DNA from 3 places in the Exiguobacterium sp. s168 genome. Region 2 is predicted to be linked to each of the others. Evidence: riboswitches for the same ligand, from Rfam matches in the RefSeq annotation. Region 2 holds a riboswitch; each other region holds the start of a gene.
The links. Region 2 has a riboswitch for thiamine pyrophosphate ahead of thiD (bifunctional hydroxymethylpyrimidine kinase/phosphomethylpyrimidine kinase). Riboswitches for the same ligand answer to the same signal wherever they lie in the genome.
Positions count from the first base shown of each region.

Region 1 (7,278 bases), on a different contig from region 2:
TTGGCGCTCAAGTCGGCTGGATTTCCATCTCTGCTTCTCAGCTCGCATTTCGTCGTCAGTTTTTACGAAACGGACACGATTTATCCGAATTAAAATTCAAGACACCACTCTATCCAGTGTTACCGTTGATATCGTTGACGCTAAACGTCGTTGTCCTCGTCAGTCTAGCGTTTCAAGCGGATCAACGAATCGCGCTATACATCGGTGTTCCTTTCTTCCTTGTCATGTGGGGAAGTTATCATCTCTTCGTCAAAGGAAAACATCTATCCGCTCAAAGTGACATCCGTGTCGCCCCTTCTCAACTCGAAGAATAATTTCATATGAAAGAGGCCGCGGAATCATCCACGACCTCTTTCCTATGATTGTTCTATTCCTTAAGCGTCCGCATCATCAATAGTTCTCCTTGATGGAGCTCTACCTTCGCTTCTGACGCACGCCATTCATTACTGACCGTCAAGGAACCTCCGACGGGTACTGGATGGGCATCCAGTGGATATTTGACTCCGGATAAGCTTAAGGTCGACGGCACAAGTGGAATGAAAGAAAGATAATGATAGCTCCTTGCTTCGACTGCATACGTTCCCGCTGCCAAGTATCGCACCTCTTCTCGTTTCGTGACAAGTCGCGCCTCTGGATATTGCTTCAACAAATAGACATTTTGAACAGTCATGTCAAGCCTTCCACCTGTCGCCCCGATAATGATGATCTCTTCATGCTGTTCCCTCTCAGACACTGTACGAAGGGCAAGTTCAAGATCCGTCTCATCTTTCTCAGCCGGATGAACGATTGCCCCTTCAGGTACATAACCAAGTGAATCGAAATCACCGATTGTCATATCACAGGTCAGCCCAAACGATTCGACCGTCTGAACACCACCGTCGACACCGACGATGAAATCACCCGGCTGACAAAACGTCCGTAAATCCGGCACTTCTTCTTGCGGACCGGCACAGACGAGAATCGCCCGCATCTCAGACACCTCGTGCCGAATAACGTAGTAAGCGTGGCGCAGTCGTGAATAGAATTCCTGCTACGATTCCACATAAGATGTAAGAAGGAACCATATACGTTGCGTTATAGACAAAAGAGTATTCCACGACTGGACCTTTTGCATACTTGGCAAAGAAGACGATTCCGCTGATGACATGACAAATATAGCGGAGCCCTGCTCCTAATAACGTCGCAAGGAGAACGAACGCCATTAAGCTTTTCTTTTGTCCATTGCGCGCGGCTTGTCTGACTTGACGTGCGAACAGACCACTTAATCCGACGACACCATACGCAATCGTATAGTCAAGCATCGGTTGAACGATCGTCAAGACTTGTGGAGCGAACATCAATTGAATCGTACCGACAAGCGCTCCCGTGACGACACCCCCGATGACACCGTGGCGAAATGCCATGACGAAGATCGGTAGCATCGCTAAGCTAATGGAGCCTCCTTGTGGCATTTTGAATGGAATCAGTAAATCAAAGACGACTCCGAGACTGGCGAAGATGGCAATTTCCATCATCATTTGTAACCGTTTCATGCTATTTTTCCTCCTTCATTGTACGAGAGGACGCAAAAAGGCAGTACGACGAACGCCGTACTGCCTGCGTGCGCCACATCCCTACGTCCGTTTGAACGGAACAGGTTCGAAGGGTTAAAGTCTAAAAGACTCCTCTCAGCCGCTTTTCAAGCGACACCCCTTGCGGTCATCATATTTCGTTTTCTCGTCTTTATTATACGGCAGCCCCTTGACGAATGCTAGTGATCGCCTTTGCATAATCTGGTGCATTGTAGATTGCTGATCCTGCGACAAGAACGTTCGCACCGTTATCAATACAAAGTTTTGCCGTTTCCGGATTGACGCCACCATCAATCTCGATTTCGAATGTCAGACCACGATCTGCCTTCATTTGCGCAAGTGAAGCGAGTTTCGGCATGACACTCTCGATGAATGCCTGTCCACCAAAGCCCGGATTGACCGTCATCAATAAGACCATGTCGACGTCCTCAAGAACGTGTTCAATCGTTGATAACGGCGTATGCGGATTTAAGACGACCCCTGCCTTTGCGCCCGCTGCTTTGATTTGTTGCAAGACGCGATGGACATGATTCGTTGCTTCGACGTGGAATGTCACGATGTCTGCCCCTGCCTTGACGAAATCTTCGACGAAACGTTCGGGTTGATCAATCATCAAATGGACGTCAAGGACCATATCCGTCTTTTGACGTAAACTGCTAAGCACAGGTAATCCAAATGAGATGTTCGGTACGAACTGACCATCCATGACATCAAAATGGATATAGTCCGCTCCTGCCGCTTCGACTGCTTTAACATCACGCTCGAGATTCGCAAAATCTGCTGATAAGATAGATGGTGCAATTTTAATCATCTTCAATACCTCCGGGCTCGATTCTTGATTTCGTCTATAAACATACCATAGTTCTCATAACGAGAGGACATGATTTCTCGTGCTTCGACAGCTTCTTTGACGGCACAACCGGGTTCATTCAAATGCAAACAACCTCGGTATTTGCAATCATCTTGTACAGCTACGAATTCTGGGAAACTCCATCGTACATCCTCGATTTCCATTTCATACGGAAAATCAAGGTTCGAGAACCCTGGCGTATCGGCGATCAATCCTTCCGCAAGCGGCATCAACGTGACGTGTCGTGTCGTATGGCGGCCACGTCCCAGTGATTTCGAGATCGCACTCGTTTCTAAATCAAGAGAGGGCTCCAGTGCATTGAGCAATGAACTTTTCCCAACACCGGATTGTCCCGCGAGAACGCTCGTTTTTCCAGCAAGTAACGGACGGACTTGCTCAACACCCGTCAATGTCTCACTTGATGTCTCGATGACTGTATATCCAATTTTTCGATAAGCGGCAATGGCGTCTCGGACAGCCGGTCCTTTGACATCGTCCAGCAAATCCATCTTCGTCAACAGGATGACAGGTTGAATTTCCTTCGCTTCGATCAAGACGAGAAATCGGTCGAGCAAGTGCGCTGAAAAATCAGGTTCTGCCGCCGAAACGACCAGCAATGCCTGATCGATATTCGCGACTGGAGGGCGTACTAAAAAGTTGTCCCGCTCCTTCACTTCGAGAATATACCCGGTCTCACTTTCGATATGAAGAACGACCTCGTCTCCGACGACTGGACTGATACCGCGTTTTCGGAAATTCCCTCTTGCTCTTGAACGAACCTCTCCTTCTGGTGTCATGACATCATAAAAGCCGCCCTGCAGACGTATGATCGTTCCTTCTCGATTCTCTTCGATGCGTTGTTCCGTCATCCTATGCACTCCTTTTTCATCACATTCATTGTGCGTCTTTTGCTTGGTTGTACGTGATGGTTTTTGAACGATACACCGTATCGTCTTTATAAATCGTAATTTTTCCTTCTTCTCCCGGATCGATCGTCACCGGTACGTCGAATGTCTCATCTTGATCAATCGATTCCTCGATGACGGTCCGCTTCCCTTTCGCGTCTTCCGTCTCAATCCGGATGACTTGTTTCGGCGGTTCCTCGTCCTCATTCTCGCTGACCGCATCATAGACGACCTTTTCAGGGAACGTTGCCGTCACCGTTTTTTCTTCCTCACCTTTAGAGATGAAGACGGTCACAGAGTCGTTTGGTTCGACTTGTGCTCCTGCTTGTGGGAATTGACGAATGACTTGATCGAGCTTGACGTCACTTGAAAATTCTTGTTCAAACGTGCCGTCGAGACCCATTTCATCGAGATACGCTTTCGCTTCATCACTCGATAAGTTCGTCAAGTCTTTCAATTCAAAGGACGACGTTCCTTCCGAGACAGTGATCGTAATCGTCTGTTCTTTTGCAATCACTTCCGTTCCAGCAGAGATCGATTGCCGGATCACATTACCTCGCTCGATTTCATCCGACTTTTCACGTTCGACCTCGACTTTTGCGAATCCAGCCTCTTTTAATGTGGCAATCGCCTCTTTTTCAGCGTCATCTGTCACATCTGGTACTTCGACCGGCGCACTACCTGTAGAGACGACCAAGTTGACTGTTGAGCCTTTCTTGACTTGTGCGTTTTCACGCGGTGTCTGACTGATGACATCGCCTTCCTCGACTGTATCGCTATTTCGTTCTGTCGTCTCAACAACGAATCCTAGTTTCTCAAGCTTCGTTTCCGCTTCGTCTCCATCCGTCTTGACGACAGATGGTACGGTGACCGTTGGATCTGGCCACATCGCAAACGTCGTAGCCGCTCCACCGAGTAAAACGAGCAATAAGAGAACGATCCACCAGCGTTTTTTCTTTTTCTTTTCCGGTGTTTTCGGTTGAACAGTCGTGACGGCGGGTGATTCTGGTTCCGCTTTTGATTCTTCTGGCACTTGGACGGGTGACAAGACCATCGTCTTTTCCATCTCATCCTCTTCTGCACCTCGAATGCCTTCACTTGCCCGTTCGTCAGACAACGCCGTCACCATATCTGCCTTAAAGGCTGCGACGGACTGTTGGCGGTCATGCGGTGCTTTCGCGAGCGCCTGCATGATACAGTTCTCAAGCGCTTGTGGCACTTTCGGATTCAAGACGGATGGGCGACGCGGTGTATCTTGCAGATGCTTCAGCGCAATCGCGACCGGTGAATCCCCTTCGAACGGTACTTGTCCTGTCACAAGTTCGTATAAGACAGCACCAAGTGAATAGATATCCGACTTCTCATCCGCAAATTTACCTTTTGCTTGTTCCGGTGAAAAGTAATGCACGGACCCAAGAACGGACATCGTATGCGTCAGCGTCGCATTCGACATCGCCACAGCAATTCCGAAATCCGTTACTTTGACGGTACCATCTTCTCGAATCAACATGTTTTGCGGTTTAATATCGCGATGGATAATCCGGTGTGCATGGGCGTGATCGATTGCATCACAAATTTGAGCGATGATATCAACTGCCTGCGGCACAGGTAATGCTTGATTTTCACAAAATGTTTTTAATGTCATACCATCGATATACTCCATGACGATGTAATAGATGGCATCTTCTTCGCCTACATCATAGACGGCAACGATGTTTGGATGATTCAAGCTGGTAGCAGCATGTGCTTCACGTTCGAATCGACGAATGAATTGTTCGTCATGCGAAAATTCAGTTCGTAAAATCTTAATGGCAACATGACGCTTTAAAATCTCATCATAGGCTTGATAGACATTCGCCATCCCGCCACTTCCAACTAGCCGTTCTATGCGGTAGCGGTCATTTAATCGATCTCCGTATCGCATATTCAGACCCTCTTTCTTTCTTTGAACCGGATGGCGGCAATCGTAATGTTATCTGCGCCTCCTCGAGCATTCGCTTCTTTCACCAATCGTCCGACGATCTCATCAAGCGGCTCATCCTGTAAGATGATCTGTTCGATGACATCATCTGGCACTTCATCGGTCAACCCGTCACTACAGACGAGGACGAGGTCATAGTCTGGAGCATCTCTGACTTGAATGTCGACTTCGACCGTTTCGTTCGAGCCGACCGACCGTGTGATGACATTCTTACGTGGATGATTTTCGACTTCCTCATCCGAAAGTTCTCCCATTTGTCGTAACATATTGACGTATGAATGATCATCCGTCAATTGTTTTAACACCGTACCTTCAAGGGCATAGACCCTACTATCTCCAACATGACCGATGACGAGCAAATCCTCGACCCAGCAGACACAGGCAATGGTCGTTCCGACGATCGCAAGTTGCTCTTCTTTTGAAAACTGAAGAATCCGGGCATTCGCCTCGGCTACACGTTGTTCTATCCATTCAGACAATTCCATCGGACGATTTGGCATGAGTAAAAAGGATGCTTCAAATACCTCGCGAACGATCGCACTTGCGATATCGCCAGCAGCATGACCTCCCATACCATCCGCAACGACGGCAAGACCACGTTCGGCGTTCCCGACGAGTAATACCGTATCCTCATTTTTAGTCCTGACTTTCCCAGTAGTCGAAAGGTGAGCTAACTCCATGACAGTCCTCCGTTCGTGTCAATCTTCTCGTTTTTTAAACGCGGCAATATAGAAGCCGTCCGTTCCAACTGTCGTCGGTAACAACTTGAGTTCTGCTCGATCCCCGATCAGATGTCGCACGGATTCTGGCATGCGTGCCGCGAAGGATGTGTCAAAATCGAACCCTTGATCGAGAATGAACGCTGTCTGCTCCTCGTTTTCTGTCGGATCAATCGTACAAGTCGAATAGACGAAGGTTCCACCCTTTTTAACGAGTGGTAAGACAGCTGTCAGAATATCTCGTTGGATTTTCGGCAGTTGCTCGAGCTGTTCCGGACGTTTCGTCCATTTGATATCTGGTTTTCTCCGAATGACACCGAGTCCTGAACAAGGTGCGTCAACAAGAATTCGATCAAAAGATTCTACTTCAAAGCGTTCCCCTGCTTTACGTGCATCTAACGCTTCTGCTTGAACAGTCGTAAGACCTAATCGTGTCGCTTGCTGTTCAATCAGTTTAATCTTATGTGGATGAAGATCAAGTGCCTGTAGTGTACCCGTCGTCAAACCTTCAGCAATGTGCATCGCTTTCCCACCAGGTGCAGCACAGCTGTCGAGTACATGATCAGATGCTTCTGCACCAAGTGCACGAGCGACAAGCATCGAGCTCTCATCCTGCAAAGATAGGTATCCGCGATTGATCAAATCGGTTTTTTGAACGCTTCCTCGTTCGATTTCGAGACCGTCTGGCGCTACCGTAGATGGTTTTGCCGTCACACCTTGGTCGAGTAGAAGCTCGATCGCTTCCTCTCGCGTCGTCTTCGTCCGATTGATACGAACCGTGACCGGTGCAGGCGTGTTATTCAATTGACAGATCTGAAGCGTTTCTTCCGGACCAAACAGTTCAAGCCAGCGTTCGACGAGCCACTGCGGGTGACTCGTTTCGATACTGATCCGTTTTGCAACAGGCTCAATCTCAGCGAAATGAGGCATTCCCGCCCGTAATACATTCCGGAGCACTCCGTTGACGACTTTCGAGACATGGACTTTTCCACGTTTTTTAGCAATCTCAACAGCTTCATGGATGACGGCATGATCCGGTACACGATCAAGATAAAACAACTGATACACACTCATCCGTAACAACGGACGCATGAACGGATCAAGTTTTTTCTGTTTTGCTAAATATGGCTCCAAAATGTAATCAAGCGTCAACTCACGACTGAGCGTTCCGTAGACGAGTTCCGTGAACAAACCGACATCTGACGCTGAGATGGCACGCTTTTCAAGCATCTGGTGAACGGTGATTGTCGAG
Region 1 covers NZ_JACSNE010000001.1:104,574-111,851, reverse strand. The annotation lists gene KNQ15_RS00580 (amino acid permease) at 1-314, shown strand, start outside; gene KNQ15_RS00575 (thiamine diphosphokinase) at 368-970, opposite strand; gene thiT (energy-coupled thiamine transporter ThiT) at 972-1,532, opposite strand; TPP riboswitch at 1,594-1,703, opposite strand; gene rpe (ribulose-phosphate 3-epimerase) at 1,726-2,382, opposite strand; gene rsgA (ribosome small subunit-dependent GTPase A) at 2,385-3,290, opposite strand; gene pknB (Stk1 family PASTA domain-containing Ser/Thr kinase) at 3,316-5,250, opposite strand; gene KNQ15_RS00550 (Stp1/IreP family PP2C-type Ser/Thr phosphatase) at 5,253-5,987, opposite strand; gene rsmB (16S rRNA (cytosine(967)-C(5))-methyltransferase RsmB) at 6,006-7,278, opposite strand, start outside.
Region 1: another riboswitch for thiamine pyrophosphate. It lies ahead of thiT (energy-coupled thiamine transporter ThiT); the one in region 2 lies ahead of thiD (bifunctional hydroxymethylpyrimidine kinase/phosphomethylpyrimidine kinase).

Region 2 (7,278 bases):
CGAAAGCGACACGTGGCAACATTGATGTCGATCTTTCTGTTAAAGTCGTCGATTCATTATAATCGATGAATCATAAAAGGAGGGTTTTCCCATGGCACCGAAAGAAACCGATCGTCCAAATGAAAAATTGGAAGATGAACGGGATCGACTGTCTGAACAAGAACGGAAACTGACAGAGGAGCAACAAAAGGAAATCCTAAAAGGTAAAGACGAGATGCCAGATGATCCGGTCTCTCCTCGTGATCGTGGAGAAGATCAGATTTAAATTAAACAAATTGGGGGATGAATTACATGTCTAAAAAAGTAGCAGTTGTACTCGCCGATCATTTTGAAGATGTCGAATTCACTGGACCTGTTGATGCGTTAAAAGAAGCGGGGCACGAGATTACTGTCATTGGTGCCAAAAAAGGTGCGGAACTTGTTGGGAAGCAGGAAGAGGCAAAAGTAACCGTTGATCTCTCGATTGATGAGACTTCAGCGGCAGACTATGATGCACTCTTGATTCCAGGCGGATTTTCACCAGATCTATTACGGGAAGATGAGCGTTTTGTCTCATTCGTCGAAGAATTCGATATGTCGAAAAAACCGATTTTTTCGATCTGCCATGGACCACAATTGATGATTAATGCAAAAATCGTCAAAGGAAGAAAAATGACAGGTTATAAATCGATTCGGATTGATTTAGAGAATGCTGGTGTGGATTTCACAGATGAAGAAGTTGTCGTCGACGATAATTTCGTCTCAAGTCGTCAACCAGACGATATTCCTGCATTCAATCGGGAAATCGTTGCCAAACTCGGCTAATACCATGAAACGAAAAAATCAGCACTGCGCTATCGCAGTGCTGATTTTTTTATGGGTTCTCTGGATAATCACAGAGTTCCGTAATGACGCCGTGTGAATGCCGGGGATTCATATAAATCAGTCGTCGTCCGAATGGCGTCGTTCGATACGTATCTTCTAAAAATGTTAACCCTTGTTGTTTTGCTTCTTCAATCGCTTGATCTAAATTCTCTACGCGATAAGCAATGTGATGGACACCTTTCCCGCGTTGTTTTAAAAAACGAGCAATCGGACTATCCGGACTTGTTGGCGTCAACAACTCGATGTGCGCATCATCGAATTCGATGACCGCAATATTGGAAGCGACACCAGGCGCAGGATTCGAGTACTCTTTTGTTAAAGTTCCTCCAAGTACTTTTGTATAAAATGAAATGGCTTCCTGCATGTCGCGAACAGCAATTCCAGTGTGGTCTAATTTCATATGATATCCTCCTTCTATTCGCTTCAGTTTCCCAAAAACACTTCAAAGTTGCAACGATGAGTTACCTTCCAAATGTTTCTATTACATAGAAGAAGAAAGATTTATTTAAAATGAAATATCACTGAAATATTATGGAAGAGGAATGAATGCTATAATCAAAAACGTTCTTATAAAAAAGAAAAACTATTACAGAATTTAAATTTAACTTAAATACTCTACGATAAATCATAAAACATACACTACAGAAAACGAGGGAATACTACATGAAAAAAACGTTCGCGTCGCTCATCGTTTCCGCACTGGTTCTTTCATCAGCACCTCATTTTGCAGCAGCTGACGATTTAAGTGAACAGAAAGCCAAAAACGAACAACAACAACAAGACAATGCTAAAAAGCAAAAAAACTTAGAGTCTTCTGTTAATCAAGAAGGTCAAAAAATCTCTAAAACACAACAAGAAGTCAATCGACTAGACGAAGCTTTGAACGAAAAAATCTTTGCTGTCGAAACAAAAGATCGTCAAATCAAAGCAACGGAACGTGAAATCGTTGAACTTGGAAAAGAAATCGAGAAATATAAAGCGAAACTAAAACGCCAAGAAAAATTACTTGGTGATCGTCTTCGTGTCATGCAAGAGAATGATGGAAACTCAATTAAATGGGAAGAAGTCATCTTTGGCTCTAAAAATGTTGGTGACCTCGTAAGCCGTGTCATGGCAGGGAAATCCATTTCAAAACAAGATGATAAAATGATCACGGATTATCAAAATACGCAAAAGCAATTAGCAGATGCGCAACAAAAAGTAAAAGAAAAGAAAGCACAGTTGGTCGTTGAGAAACAAGAATTAAAACGTCAACAAGCAGATCTTGAATCGCAATTAAAAGAGCGGAACAAACGCTTAAAAGAACTTCGTAAGAAAAAAGAAAAGTTCGAAACACAGTTGATGGATGCAAAAGAAGTCCAGCAAATTCTAATTGCGCAAGAAAAAGCGATTGCTGCTGAAAAAGCAGCGCGTGAACGTGAAGCTCGAATTGAAAAAGAACGTCAAGCTCAAGCGGCACGTGAAGCGAAAGCACGCGCAGAAGCTGAAGCAGCACAAAAAGCAGCAGAAGAGCAAGCCGCTAAAGAAGCAGCAGCTCAGCAAGCAGCACAAGAGAAAGCAGCACAATCGGCAAAACCTTCTGGTTCGACGAAGCAATCGGCACCAAAACCATCTACACCAGCACCAGCTGCGCCTGCTCCAGCACCAGCTGCACCAAAACCAGCACCATCATCAGGTGGTCTATTCATTCATCCAACTGCCGGAACTGTTACACAAGGGTATGGTTCTGCAGGTGGAGAGAACGGATATACGTTCCATAACGGAATTGACTTTGGTGGTCCAGTCGGTACGCCGATCGTGGCAGCTGCAACAGGTACAGTCATTACAGCATCAGGTGGCGGACCTTACGGAAATCATGTCATGATCGCTCACCAATTGAACGGGAAGACATATACGACAGTATATGCTCACATGAGTTCACTCAATGTTCATGCTGGTCAACGTGTCAGCCAAGGTCAACAAATTGGCGCGCTAGGTAGTACAGGAAATTCAACAGGACCACACCTACACTTCGAAATCCATGTCGGTGGGTATAGCTATAGTGCAACTGGTCCAGCTAACTCAGTCAATCCATTATCAATGCTTTAATCGTAAAAGAATCGTTGCATATGCAACGGTTCTTTTTTTTGTCATTTTCAAAAACAAATCATATATTACAAAAAACCGTTTTCATTTGAAATGTAAATGAAATTTTTTTGAAACGATTACGGTGCTATAATCTATTTCAGATATGAGAGAAACTTGAATACTATAATAAAATATGAAAAAACATAAGTGAGGAAAACGATATATGCTAAAAAAACTAATTTCTACCATTGTTTTAGGAGCATTACTTATAACAGGAACACAACCGATTGCAGCAGCGACAATTAAAGAAAAAAAGGCTGAGAATGCCGCTGAACAACGTAAACTTGAAAAAGCAATCAAAAAACAAGAAGCTAAAATCTCAAAAGAGCAACGTCAAATCAATCAAATTGACGCAGCAATCAATGAAAAGATTTTCCAAGTCTCCGAAAAAAATAAACAAATTGAACAGTTGAACGTTCGAATCGATGAGTTAAAGGCAGACATCGTCCGTTACGAAGAAATGTTACAGAAACAGGAAGAACTACTCGGTGATCGTTTGCGTGTTTTCCAAGAAAACGATGGAAACTCGATTAAATGGGAAGAAGTCATTTTCGGATCGAAAGATTTAGGTGATTTATTTAGCCGTGTCATGGCGGGGAAAAAAATCGCTGAGCAAGACGATAAAATGATTTCGGATTACATCGCTACGCAACAAAAATTAGCAGAAGCAAAACAAGCGCTCGTTGAGAAAAAAGCGGAGCAAATGCAGGAAAAGAAAGTATTGATTGAACAAAAGAAAGCGTTAAAGCTTCAAATGAAAGAACGTAGTGCTACGCTGAAGAAATTACGAAAAGGGAAGACGAAGTTCACGACAGAACTGTTAGACGCAAAAGAACTTCAAGCGACTCTCGAAGCGCAAGAACGTGCAATTGCGGCAGCAAAGGCAGCCGCTAAAGCAGCGGCTGAAAAAGCAGCAGCGGAGAAAGCAGCAGCTGAAAAAGCCGCTAAAGCGAATGCTCAAGCAGCAAAACAAACAGGTAAAAGTTCGGAATCAACTGGTTCCGTTGCCCCGCCCGTTGTTTCGAGTGGAGGAAAATTCGTTCGACCGTCTTCTGGTGGAGTGTCACAAGGATTCGGACCAGCAAGTGGTGCGAATGGTTACACGTTCCACAACGGTGTTGATTTCAGTGGTTCGGTCGGGTCTCCAATCGTCGCGGCAGCAGCTGGAACGGTCATCACAGCATCAGGTGGTGGACCTTACGGCAATCATGTCATGATCTCTCACTTCCTAGATGGACAAGTGTACACGACCGTCTACGCACATATGAGTTCATTATCGGTTCGTGCAGGGCAAACGGTCTCTCAAGGTCAGCAAGTCGGGACACTTGGTAGTACAGGAAATTCAACAGGACCACACTTACATTTCGAACTACATGTCGGAGGCTATCAATACAGTGCTTCTTCTCCTCTAAATGCAGTCAATCCATTGGCATATCTGTAATCAAAACGGGCTTCGGCTCGTTTTTTTTTCTTCTCTATGCTACAGTTAAGGCGAAACGAATACTTGAGCAACTAGGGGAGCTGGAGGAATCCGGCTGAGAGGAAAACCAATCTGTTTTCGACCCTATTACCTGAACTGGATAATACCAGCGTAGGAAAGTTGAGACGAACGGATACCGGAATGCGTGTATAACGCTTTCGTATAGCGTCGACTGCTTTTTTATAGCGGTCGGCGCTTTTTTGTTGGTCACGACTCCCTTACATTGCTCGATGGGAAGGTGAAAAGAACATGAAACATGTACTGACGATTGCGGGATCCGACTCCGGTGGTGGAGCTGGGATTCAAGCAGATTTAAAAACATTTTCGGCTTTAGGCGTTTATGGAATGAGCGTACTGACAGCCGTCACAGCGCAAAATACGTTGGGAGTTCAAGCGGTGGAAGAGTTATCCCCAGAAATCGTAGATGCCCAGTTAACGTCGATTTTTTCAGACATTCGTGTCGATGCGATCAAAATCGGAATGGTCTCGAATGCGCAGACGATTCGTGTCATTGCTACACATCTCCGTAAACAAACAGTCCCTATTATATTAGATCCCGTCATGGTCGCTAAAGGCGGTCATGCCCTATTGCGGACGGAAGCTGAACAAGCATTGATTTCAGAACTTTTACCACTTGCGACACTCGTCACACCGAATTTACCGGAAGCAGAGCGTTTAACAGGACGATCGGTCACCAATCTAGAGGAAATGCGACTGGCGATGCATCAATTGGCTACACAGACAGGTGCAGTATTGCTAAAAGGTGGACATCTCTCAGGAGCTGCGACGGATTTGTTGTTTGATGGGGAAGTGGAACACCGCTTCACATCGGAACGATTAGACAATCAACATACTCATGGTACTGGTTGTACCTTATCCGCAGCGATTGCAGCGCGGATGGCGCTTGGAGAAGAGTTACAAGATAGTGTACGACAGGCGAAAAACTATGTCACGGAGGCAATTCGTCATGGATTTGCTCTCGGACAAGGTATTGGACCGACACATCATTTTCATTCACTTTGGAGGGATACACATGTTTACGACCATTCTTGAACACAAACCACTCATTCACCATCTGACGAACACGGTTACGATCAACGACTGCGCAAACGTCACACTCGCTGTTGGAGCATCCCCCGTCATGGCAGAAGACATTCGTGAAGTAGAAGAGATGGTTAGACTCGCGCAAGCTCTTGTCTTAAACATTGGTACGATCGATGCAGACATGCAAGCAGCTCAACGACTCGCAGTCCGTGAAGCGGGACGTTTGAATGTCCCAATCGTTCTTGATCCCGTAGGAGCAGGAGCAACGACATTACGTACTGCTTTTTCCAAAGAACTCATTGATCTCGGGTGTACGGTCATTAAAGGAAATGCTTCTGAAATCAAGACGTTACTTGGGGAAGACGGACGAACTAAGGGAGTCGATGCTGCGGGAGATGCAATTATGGATCGAGAAAGTATTCGCGTATTCGCTCGCAAACACAAATCTGTCCTCGTCGTGACAGGTCCGAACGACTACATTACGGATGGAACGCGCGAAATGGAATTACATGTAGGAACACCGCGTCTAGGAGACATCACGGGTACGGGCTGTATGACGGCCTCCTTGATTGCGAGCTTCCTCGGTGCAGGATATACGGCATTTGAGGCGGCTGTCCACGGGACATTTGTCATGGGAAAAGCAGGGGAACAAGCAGCCTCCGCGCAAGGTCTTGGTGATTTTAAACGAGAGTTGTTCAATGCCATCAGCCTTATGACGGAGCAAGACCTGGTGGAGGTGACAGAACGTGTCAATTGATTACTCCATCTATGCAGTGACGGATCGTCGGTACCATCCTGGAGTCGCGATCGATACGGTCGTTGAGGAAGCCATTTTAGGTGGTGCAACAATCGTGCAATTACGGGAAAAAACAGCGCAAGGAAAGGAATTCTTTGATCAGGCAGTTCGGTTGAAAACACTCACGGATCGCTATGATGTTCCTTTAATCATCAATGATCGGATTGATATCGCGTTACTCACCGGAGCTGGTTTGCATATCGGACAAGAAGACATTCCTTTAACCGCAGCACGTCGCCTTTTACCAGATGCTGTGATTGGCGTATCAGTAGCAACCGTTGCACAAGCGATTGAAGCAGAACGAGACGGAGCCTCTTATTTAGGGGTGGGTTCTCTATTTGCGACTTTATCCAAAGCGGACGCTGATTCCATGTCGCACACGATGCTTCAGGCGATTCGGGAAGCCGTACGATTACCTCTAATCGGTATTGGTGGAATCACAGCAACGAATGTCTCCTCTCTGCCCATCCCGCTGGAAGGGTATGCCGTCATCTCAGAGATTTTCGCTAAAGAAGATCGACAACTCGCTGCGCAGCAAATGACAGATGCTGTGCGAGAATGGCATCAATCACTTCAGAACAGGGTATAATCCGTTCAGAGGTGATTGTATTGAAATGGCAGACGATCCGTTTTCGCGGCTATTGGATTCGATATCGGTTAGAACCACAAATCATTCGAGTCGATAATCAGGGGATCTACCATCTAGGAAAAGTCTTATTTCCGCGTCCTAATCGTGTTTCCTATGAAATGGCCCTTTTATTGAAAGAAAAGTATGAAAGACGCTACAAACGTCCGTTGTATATTAAAACGAGCTCGATTGCGACGGAAATTTGGGGTCATACTCATTTAGATATTTATTACCGGGCACTTCTTCGTCTACCGATTCCGACGCGACTTCGTCAACGTTATACGAACCGATTAGAAAGCACGAAAATCATTGATATCGGCGTACGCGCTGTCGACCAAA
Region 2 covers NZ_JACSNE010000015.1:58,602-65,879, forward strand. The annotation lists gene KNQ15_RS10125 (organic hydroperoxide resistance protein) at 1-62, shown strand, start outside; gene KNQ15_RS10130 (hypothetical protein) at 92-265, shown strand; gene KNQ15_RS10135 (type 1 glutamine amidotransferase domain-containing protein) at 292-804, shown strand; gene mce (methylmalonyl-CoA epimerase) at 854-1,264, opposite strand; gene KNQ15_RS10145 (murein hydrolase activator EnvC family protein) at 1,528-2,952, shown strand; gene KNQ15_RS10150 (murein hydrolase activator EnvC family protein) at 3,155-4,432, shown strand; TPP riboswitch at 4,496-4,606, shown strand; gene thiD (bifunctional hydroxymethylpyrimidine kinase/phosphomethylpyrimidine kinase) at 4,721-5,524, shown strand; gene thiM (hydroxyethylthiazole kinase) at 5,505-6,272, shown strand; gene thiE (thiamine phosphate synthase) at 6,262-6,900, shown strand; gene KNQ15_RS10170 (hypothetical protein) at 6,921-7,278, shown strand, end outside.

Region 3 (7,278 bases), on a different contig from region 2:
TGACGAAGACTTACGTGGAAAACTCGAGAACATCAAAGTCGATACGTTGATCATCCACGGTAAAAAAGACCAAGTTTGTCCGTTCGAGTTCGCGGAAGAAATGCAAAAGGAAATTCCACATGCACGCCTTGAAGTCTTCGAAGAGAGTGGACACGGCATGTTGCTTGATGAACAAGAGAAGTTCAACGAGACATTACTGTCATACGTCAAAGGAAATCAAACCGTCTAATCTAACAAGCCATGGACACCCGTCCATGGCTTGTTTTTGTGTACAGAAAAAAGCGTGCGCCGGCGCACGCTTTTAAGGGCGATACTTCCGCATGAACCGTTGATCAATCCAACGCTTCAGGTACCAACCGAACGGCAGTGTCGAATAATGATTACCATACAGGGAAACCGCATGACGTGGTCCCATCGATAAAATCGTCAAATAGTTCGTTTGCGGACGATAGGATCGCAACGTTTCTTCTTTGACATACCGCAAGAGGTTTGCCAGTAAGATCGGTGCTTGCCGGACAGCTGTGACGCCGTTCTTTGGAATATCGGGATAAGCGACGAGGGTCGCCGCGTCACCCGCAGCAAACAGACTTGGATGATCGAGCGCTTGCAACTGCTCATTGACGAGTAGGAACCCGTCTTCCGTGAAGAGCTTACTGTCTGCAAACAATACCGGAGCTTTCGCACCCGTTAAGCGGATGATCGCATCTGACTCGATTGGTGGATGATGTGAAAAGCGGAGAGGAGACGCCTCGTTCAGTGGCCGTTCTCGAATCCAATGAACATCGAGTTCTTGTAAGCGTCTCGCAATCGCTTCCGCTGCTGGGTGCCCTGAAAGTAACTCTGGATCCGTGATCAGGGTGATCGGTACACCCGCTGCTTTTAAGGACGCCGCCATCTCGACGGCCGCTGCGCCGCTTCCGATCACGACCGAACGCTTTGCTTGTTGCAGACGCTTTAATGTATCCGGTAACCGGTAGTTTGGTTTAATCGATAATCGTGTCGTATCTTCCGCCCAATCGAACGAGCCAATATTCGTCGAGACGACGTCATAGGTGTAGCGTCTGCCGGATGCACCGAAGACGACCTTTTCATCGGGGTCGATTTTGATGACGGTCTCTTCGATGAACTGTTTATCATTGGCGCGACACAGTGCGGCGACGTCGATACGGATCTCATCGATATCGTACGTTCCGTCAGCAAGTCCGGAGTACATGCCTGAGTAATATTGGTACGTCGAGGCATTTAAAATCAGCCACTCGACGTCTTCTGTTGGTCCGTGTGTAATGCAATGCAGGTGAGCGTGACCTGCACCAATCAAGAGGATACGTTTCATGTCGTTCTCCTTCAATCTGTCTTGCTAGAGTGTACCCGGATACGGGTGACGGTAATCATAGCCAAAAGACAAGACTGATGAATAGGAGGATGACCACGAGATAAATAATATCCTGACGCTGAACGACCGGTACCTCGTAATACGTTCGCTCTGCTGAAAAGTGACGGGCTTCGAGAGCAATCGCCATCCGTTCTGCCCGCTGGATCGATCGTGAGAAGAGCGGCAAGCCAATTGAAAGAAATCCATCACCAGGAAAGCGATTGTGCACATTGCGAATCATCCGGACTTGCCGCAAAACGCGGACTTCTTCGACCAGTTGCGGCAGAAAGCGAATCCCGGCAAGGAATCCGTAAGCAAAGCGGGGCGATAACTTCGCCTGATGGATCAAGCTCATTACGAAACGGGTCGCGTCGGTCGTCGTGACGAAAGCGAGGCTCAAGCAGACGAACGTGGCCATCCGCAAGGCAAGTAACCAGCCGTGCGCGACGCTTTCCGACGTGACATGAAACCAACCAAACGACCAAAGAATATTCATTCCTTTGCCGAAAGCCGCCATCATCCAGAACGTCAATAAGAATAATAGACTATACGGCGCAAGTCGCTTCAAGAAATCAAAAGGACCCCATCCGGAGAGGAGTAGCAGTGCGATAGCAAAACTCAGGAATACTAACGTTTTGACCCAGTCATTCGTTGCAATCAAGGCAAACATGATCAAAAACAATCCGCTTCCCTTAATGACGGGATTGAGTTTAGCGAACGGGGACACGTTCGTTTGCATCACGTTTCACCTCCTGGAATTGGTACGAGAGTGGACGTTGTAGCTGACAGCGCTCGAGTAATGGAACGTCAGCGAATAACTCGCTTGGGCGACCGTCAAAAGCAATCCGTCCTTGCTCCATGACGAGGACACGATCCGCATACCGGGCGACGAGCTCCATATCATGCGTCGCCATGACGAGTGTCGTACCGTTCTGTTGTTCCATCTGTAACTGTTCCATTAAGCGTCGTGTCGTCAATCCATCTTGTCCGAAGGTCGGTTCATCGAGCAACAATAAGTCTTTCGTTTGTCCGAGCATCGTTGCGACGCTGAGCCGTCGTTGTTGCCCCGTACTAAGAGCAAGTGGTGACTGCTGTTTGACAGATGTCAGTTCCAGCCGTTCGAGCAACGCCGCGCGCTTAACGTTCGTCGCTGCCCGGTGGCTCCAGTCGATTTCCGCTTCGACCGTCAGCTTAAGAAACTGCAGATCCGATTGTTGAAAGACATAGCCAACGTGCTCATAAAAGCGACGCCGGGAGTAACGATGAACCGGACGCCCCTGGAACTGATACGTTCCACGATTGGGAAGCAACCGCCCGAGTGTCGCAAGCAATGTACTTTTCCCGGATCCATTTGCCCCAAGCAGCATCACCCATTCTCCTGTCTGCAGGGAAAATGTCGCATCGGTCAGCGGATATGGTGCTTTCGTCGATAATGCAGCGACGTGTAACAAAGAGCGACCAGCTGTAGCGACGGGGGAAGGCACATGAAGTCGCGCCGCTTGCGGTCCATCTATGGGTAACGTCTCTAACATGTACGGATACAAAGAGGGAACGGCAATGCCTTTCGATTGAAGCCTTGTATACGCCTGCGGGAACAAATCCTGCGGATCTGCCGTCGCAGTCACCGATCCGTCTTCAAGTAAGACGATCTGATCGACATACGGCAAACAGACATCGAGTTGGTGCTCGATCAAGACGATCGTTAAATCGTGTTCTTTCTGAATCCGAAAGATCAACGCCATCAGCTCGTGTTGCCCGATCGGGTCAATCTGAGCCGTTGGTTCATCGAGTAATAAGATCGTCGGCTCAAGTGCTAGGACCGCTGCGAGCGCGAGACGCTGTTTCATTCCACCGGATAGACTCGCGATCGGTGTCGAGAAGGGGAGGGGGAGACCGACGAGTGCGAGTAAGCGTTCAATTCGTTCCTCCATCTCTTCGCGTGGAATCGAGCGATTTTCTAAACTAAAAGCGATTTCGCGTCCGATCGTCTCCATGCAGAACTGTTCTTCTGGATTTTGAAACAAGATTCCGACCGAACCGGACCGGGTAACGGTACCAGTCTGTTCGACTTCAATCGTTTCCGGTGTCAGTCCGGCAAGGGCATGAAGTAATGTCGTCTTGCCACTCCCACTTCGTCCGAGTAGAAGGGTCGTCCCTTGCTCAATCGTCAGCGATACATGATTGAGCACTGATTTCATCTGACCGGGATAGCGGATGCTGAGGTCGTCGACAGTAATCATGCGATTTCTCGTTTCGCACGTCCTGCCGCAAACCCGTTCAAGACACCAGTCGCAACAAGGCGACGGACGAGAATGGCTGCAAGCAAGCCACCGAGTAATGCGCCGCTGATCAATTGTAAGCCAGTTGTCGCAAGCAACGTCGTCGTTGTGTAGTAACCGAATCCGTTCGCGATTAGACTATAAACGATGCTACCAATCGCGGCTCCGACACCCGATAACATCAAGGTCCATGTGTCATAACGACGGTAACGCGTCATCGCGAAGACGAGTTCCGCACCAAGTCCTTGGCAGACTCCGATCAGAAGAGCGGATAAACCAAAATGACTACCTGTGAACAGTTCGACGGCTGCCGCGACGACTTCCGCAATTAAAGCGGCACCTGGCTTTTGAATGATTGCTGCGACGAGCGGACTCGCAATGATCCAGATGCCAAACATCCAGTTGGCACCGACAGGACCGAAGATCGCTGAGATTGGTAACCAGAGTGTTGACCAACCAAGATAGATGACGCCGCAAGCGACGGCGAGCATCATCATGACCATGATTTCTTTCATTTTCCAGTGTTGCATTAGATACGTCCTCCTTTGAATGGGGGAGACGCCAAAAAAGACCGCCCTCCGTAAAAAAGAGAGCGGTCCTCAGAAAAACTGCGCGCAGCAGGAGTCATTGGATGTGATCGCTCCACTTTCCTACGCTAGTATGAACTAGATCAGGTTCGAAGGGTCCGAAGTGAATCGTCTCAGCCAATTGGGCTCCCCTAGTGGATATGGTAATAGGTGATACGCTGTTCACTTTAGGCAATCCAGCGCCTGTTGTCAAGACACAAAAAAACGATACGCCGCAAAGGGCGTATCGTTAAACGACTTATTTATTGTCTTCGTTCTCTTCAGCTGTTTCTTCTGAAGACGCTTCTGTTGCTTCCGCTTCGTTGTCTTCGCCAGCTTCTGCTTGTGCCTCTGCTTCCTCGATTTCTTCAAGATCCTGCTCGAGTGTCGATTCGACAACAGCTGCGACTTGAATATCGCCTTCTGTAACGATGCGGAAATCTTTTTGTTCTGGAAGATCGGCTACAGAAATCGAATCGCCGATTTCGAGGTTCGTGACGTCGACTTCGACGTTCTCTGGTAATTTATCTGGTGTAGCGGCGACTGTTACTTTAAAGAGTGTTTGTGATAGGAAGCCACCAACTTTTGCACCGGCTGCTTCGCCAACGAGTACAACGTCTGCTTCGACTTCTGTTTCTTCATCCATTTTCACGGCGATGAATTCAACGTGATCGACTGTTGGGGTGAAGACATCCATATCACGGCGATTGATCAAGACGTTAATATTTTTACCATCGAGTTTGAGTGAAATCAAGACGTTTTCACCGTTTTCTCGGACGATTTTAAGCAATTCTTTTTCTTCAAACGCGATTGGTGTACTTTCCACTTTGTAACCATACACGACGCCAAGAGCTTTTCCTTCATGACGCAATTGTTTACGGAGTGAGCGTGGACGTACCTCGCGTTTTTCGGCTGTTAAATTAACTGACATGTTCATTTCCCCCTTGAATTTGGTATAGCCCTCAAAAGGTAATGAATGTAGGAGCAGGACGAATCCTGAACAATATGAATCATGCTAAGACAATCGGTTTCAGACTCTCATGAATCTGACGATTTCCTGACTTTGCATTTCTCTCCCAGGTCATTACGCTGATATTGAGAAACATGTGTGAGTAAGTCACCAGTTTGATGCGGTGCTAATGAGTTTATACCCCTATGTTTTAAATCCATAAACCTCTTTTTTTATCTTTTTGAAGTCGAAAGACCTCCAAACCGCTTGAAATCAAGGGTTGAGAGGTCTTTCATTTTTTTCATTCTTTATGGTGATTCGTTGATTTTCACGAACTAAAACACGAACTAGACGTTCAATTTGCCGCATCGTCGTCTGGCCCATCGTCGAAATTTGTAGCCACTGATTGTAAACGAGATAGTCGCTTTCGTACTGGACGTGATACCCCTGAATGCGCAGAGCGTCGCCTAAATCAGTTGCGGACGGATGAACGATCGTCAGTATTCCCGGCGCTTGTGCTTCCTGTTGTGCGAGCAGTTGGAATCCAGTTGCGCGGACGGCTTGTTCGAGATAGGTCATCTTGATTGCTGCTTGATTAAGATCGAGGGCATCAAGCGCTGCCTGACAGGCAAGCAACAGGTTCGACGAGCCGGAAAAGGCAACCCCTTCTGCGTAGAGCCCTAAATCCAGATAACGGGGAATACAGAGAGAAGGTAGGACGCGATCTGCGTGACCAATGAACGCAAGACCCGGTAAACCACCAATCGCTTTCCCGGAAACAGTCGTGACGAAAGTGCAGCCATCGTATGAGAAATGTCCGGTTCCAACAGCGCTGATCGCATCGACGACGAGTGCGGTTCGTTCATCTAACAGCACTTTTACTGCATCAAGATCATAGAGAACACCCGTTGACGTCTCACAATGCGTCAACCAGATCCAGTTGTATGCCGTTTGCCACAATTGATGAGCGAGTTGCTTCAAGTCGATCGGGTGACCGGGGGAAAGCGTATGGACATCAAAGGACTTGCCGGCACGTGCCGCGTGATCAATCAAGCGTTGACCGAACTCGCCGCCGTTCAGGATCAATCCATGTCCAGTGAGTTGTTGCGCGACAATATCATTGGCGAGCGTACCGCTGCCGACGGCCATCGAGACATGTGGCAAATCCAGCAACTGACACATTCGGCCACGTAAATCTTGATCGAGCTGCCGCATCGAGGCCGTACGGTGTGGACGCGGTGCTTGTTGCGCCGCTTGACGGACCGTCGGCGCAACCTCGACCGGACCGGCTAGAAAATGCAGGGGACGTAAGACATCTGCGATGACGGATCGTTCATATGTTGCGCGCGACAACAACATCGGTACAAACTGAGCATCGCCACTGCCAAGCGTTGGTGCAATCGGTGTGAAGCCGAACCGCGCGTATAGTTTTGCTTCTCGCGTCGTACCACTGATATAGACATGATCAATCGTCTCCCGCTCGAGGTAGACCATTAAAAAGCGCATCAATTGCATGAACGTACGACTATTGCGGTATTCGGGACGAACGCTAAGTAAGCGGATTTCCGCTGGGTCCGTCAGTGTCTCTTCTAGCGTCACGCCCTTTTCCTCAAGCGAAAAGGGACGATGCTTTCGAATGGCGATCATCGCGACGAGTCGATCGTCTTCCTTACCGATCAAGTAAGTGTTCTGATCATGGAATCGATCAATTCGTTTCCGTTCGATGTTCGGTTGATGTTGCGGAATCTCTTCTGTAAAGGTGAGGTAGTTCAATTCATGGATTGCTTCCGCGTCGTCCGCAGTTGCAATGGAAAAGTCGATCATGGAGACGTCCTCCTTATGTAATGGCTGGCTTGTGGAGTGCATCATGAGCCCACAGGACAAGTAGACTTACGGCAACGGTACACAAGATATTGACTGACCCTGCGTCTAAGAAGACGGGTAGTAACGGAAGTAAAACGACCGGAATAAGCCCCGCTTTGACACTATCTTTCGTTACGAGATAAGACAAACCGAGTATGCCTAATCCGGCAAGATATGCCCATGGCGTGATAGCGAAGACGATTCCGGAAAATACAGCGTACCCTTTACCGCCGCGTCGCGGATGAAACA
Region 3 covers NZ_JACSNE010000009.1:73,342-80,619, reverse strand. The annotation lists gene KNQ15_RS07785 (alpha/beta fold hydrolase) at 1-229, shown strand, start outside; gene KNQ15_RS07780 (NAD(P)/FAD-dependent oxidoreductase) at 302-1,333, opposite strand; gene KNQ15_RS07775 (energy-coupling factor transporter transmembrane component T family protein) at 1,389-2,111, opposite strand; gene KNQ15_RS07770 (ABC transporter ATP-binding protein) at 2,083-3,612, opposite strand; gene KNQ15_RS07765 (ECF transporter S component) at 3,609-4,181, opposite strand; TPP riboswitch at 4,282-4,381, opposite strand; gene KNQ15_RS07760 (50S ribosomal protein L25/general stress protein Ctc) at 4,477-5,148, opposite strand; gene KNQ15_RS07755 (GNAT family N-acetyltransferase) at 5,440-6,990, opposite strand; gene KNQ15_RS07750 (glycerol-3-phosphate acyltransferase) at 7,004-7,278, opposite strand, start outside.
Region 3: another riboswitch for thiamine pyrophosphate. It lies ahead of KNQ15_RS07765 (ECF transporter S component); the one in region 2 lies ahead of thiD (bifunctional hydroxymethylpyrimidine kinase/phosphomethylpyrimidine kinase).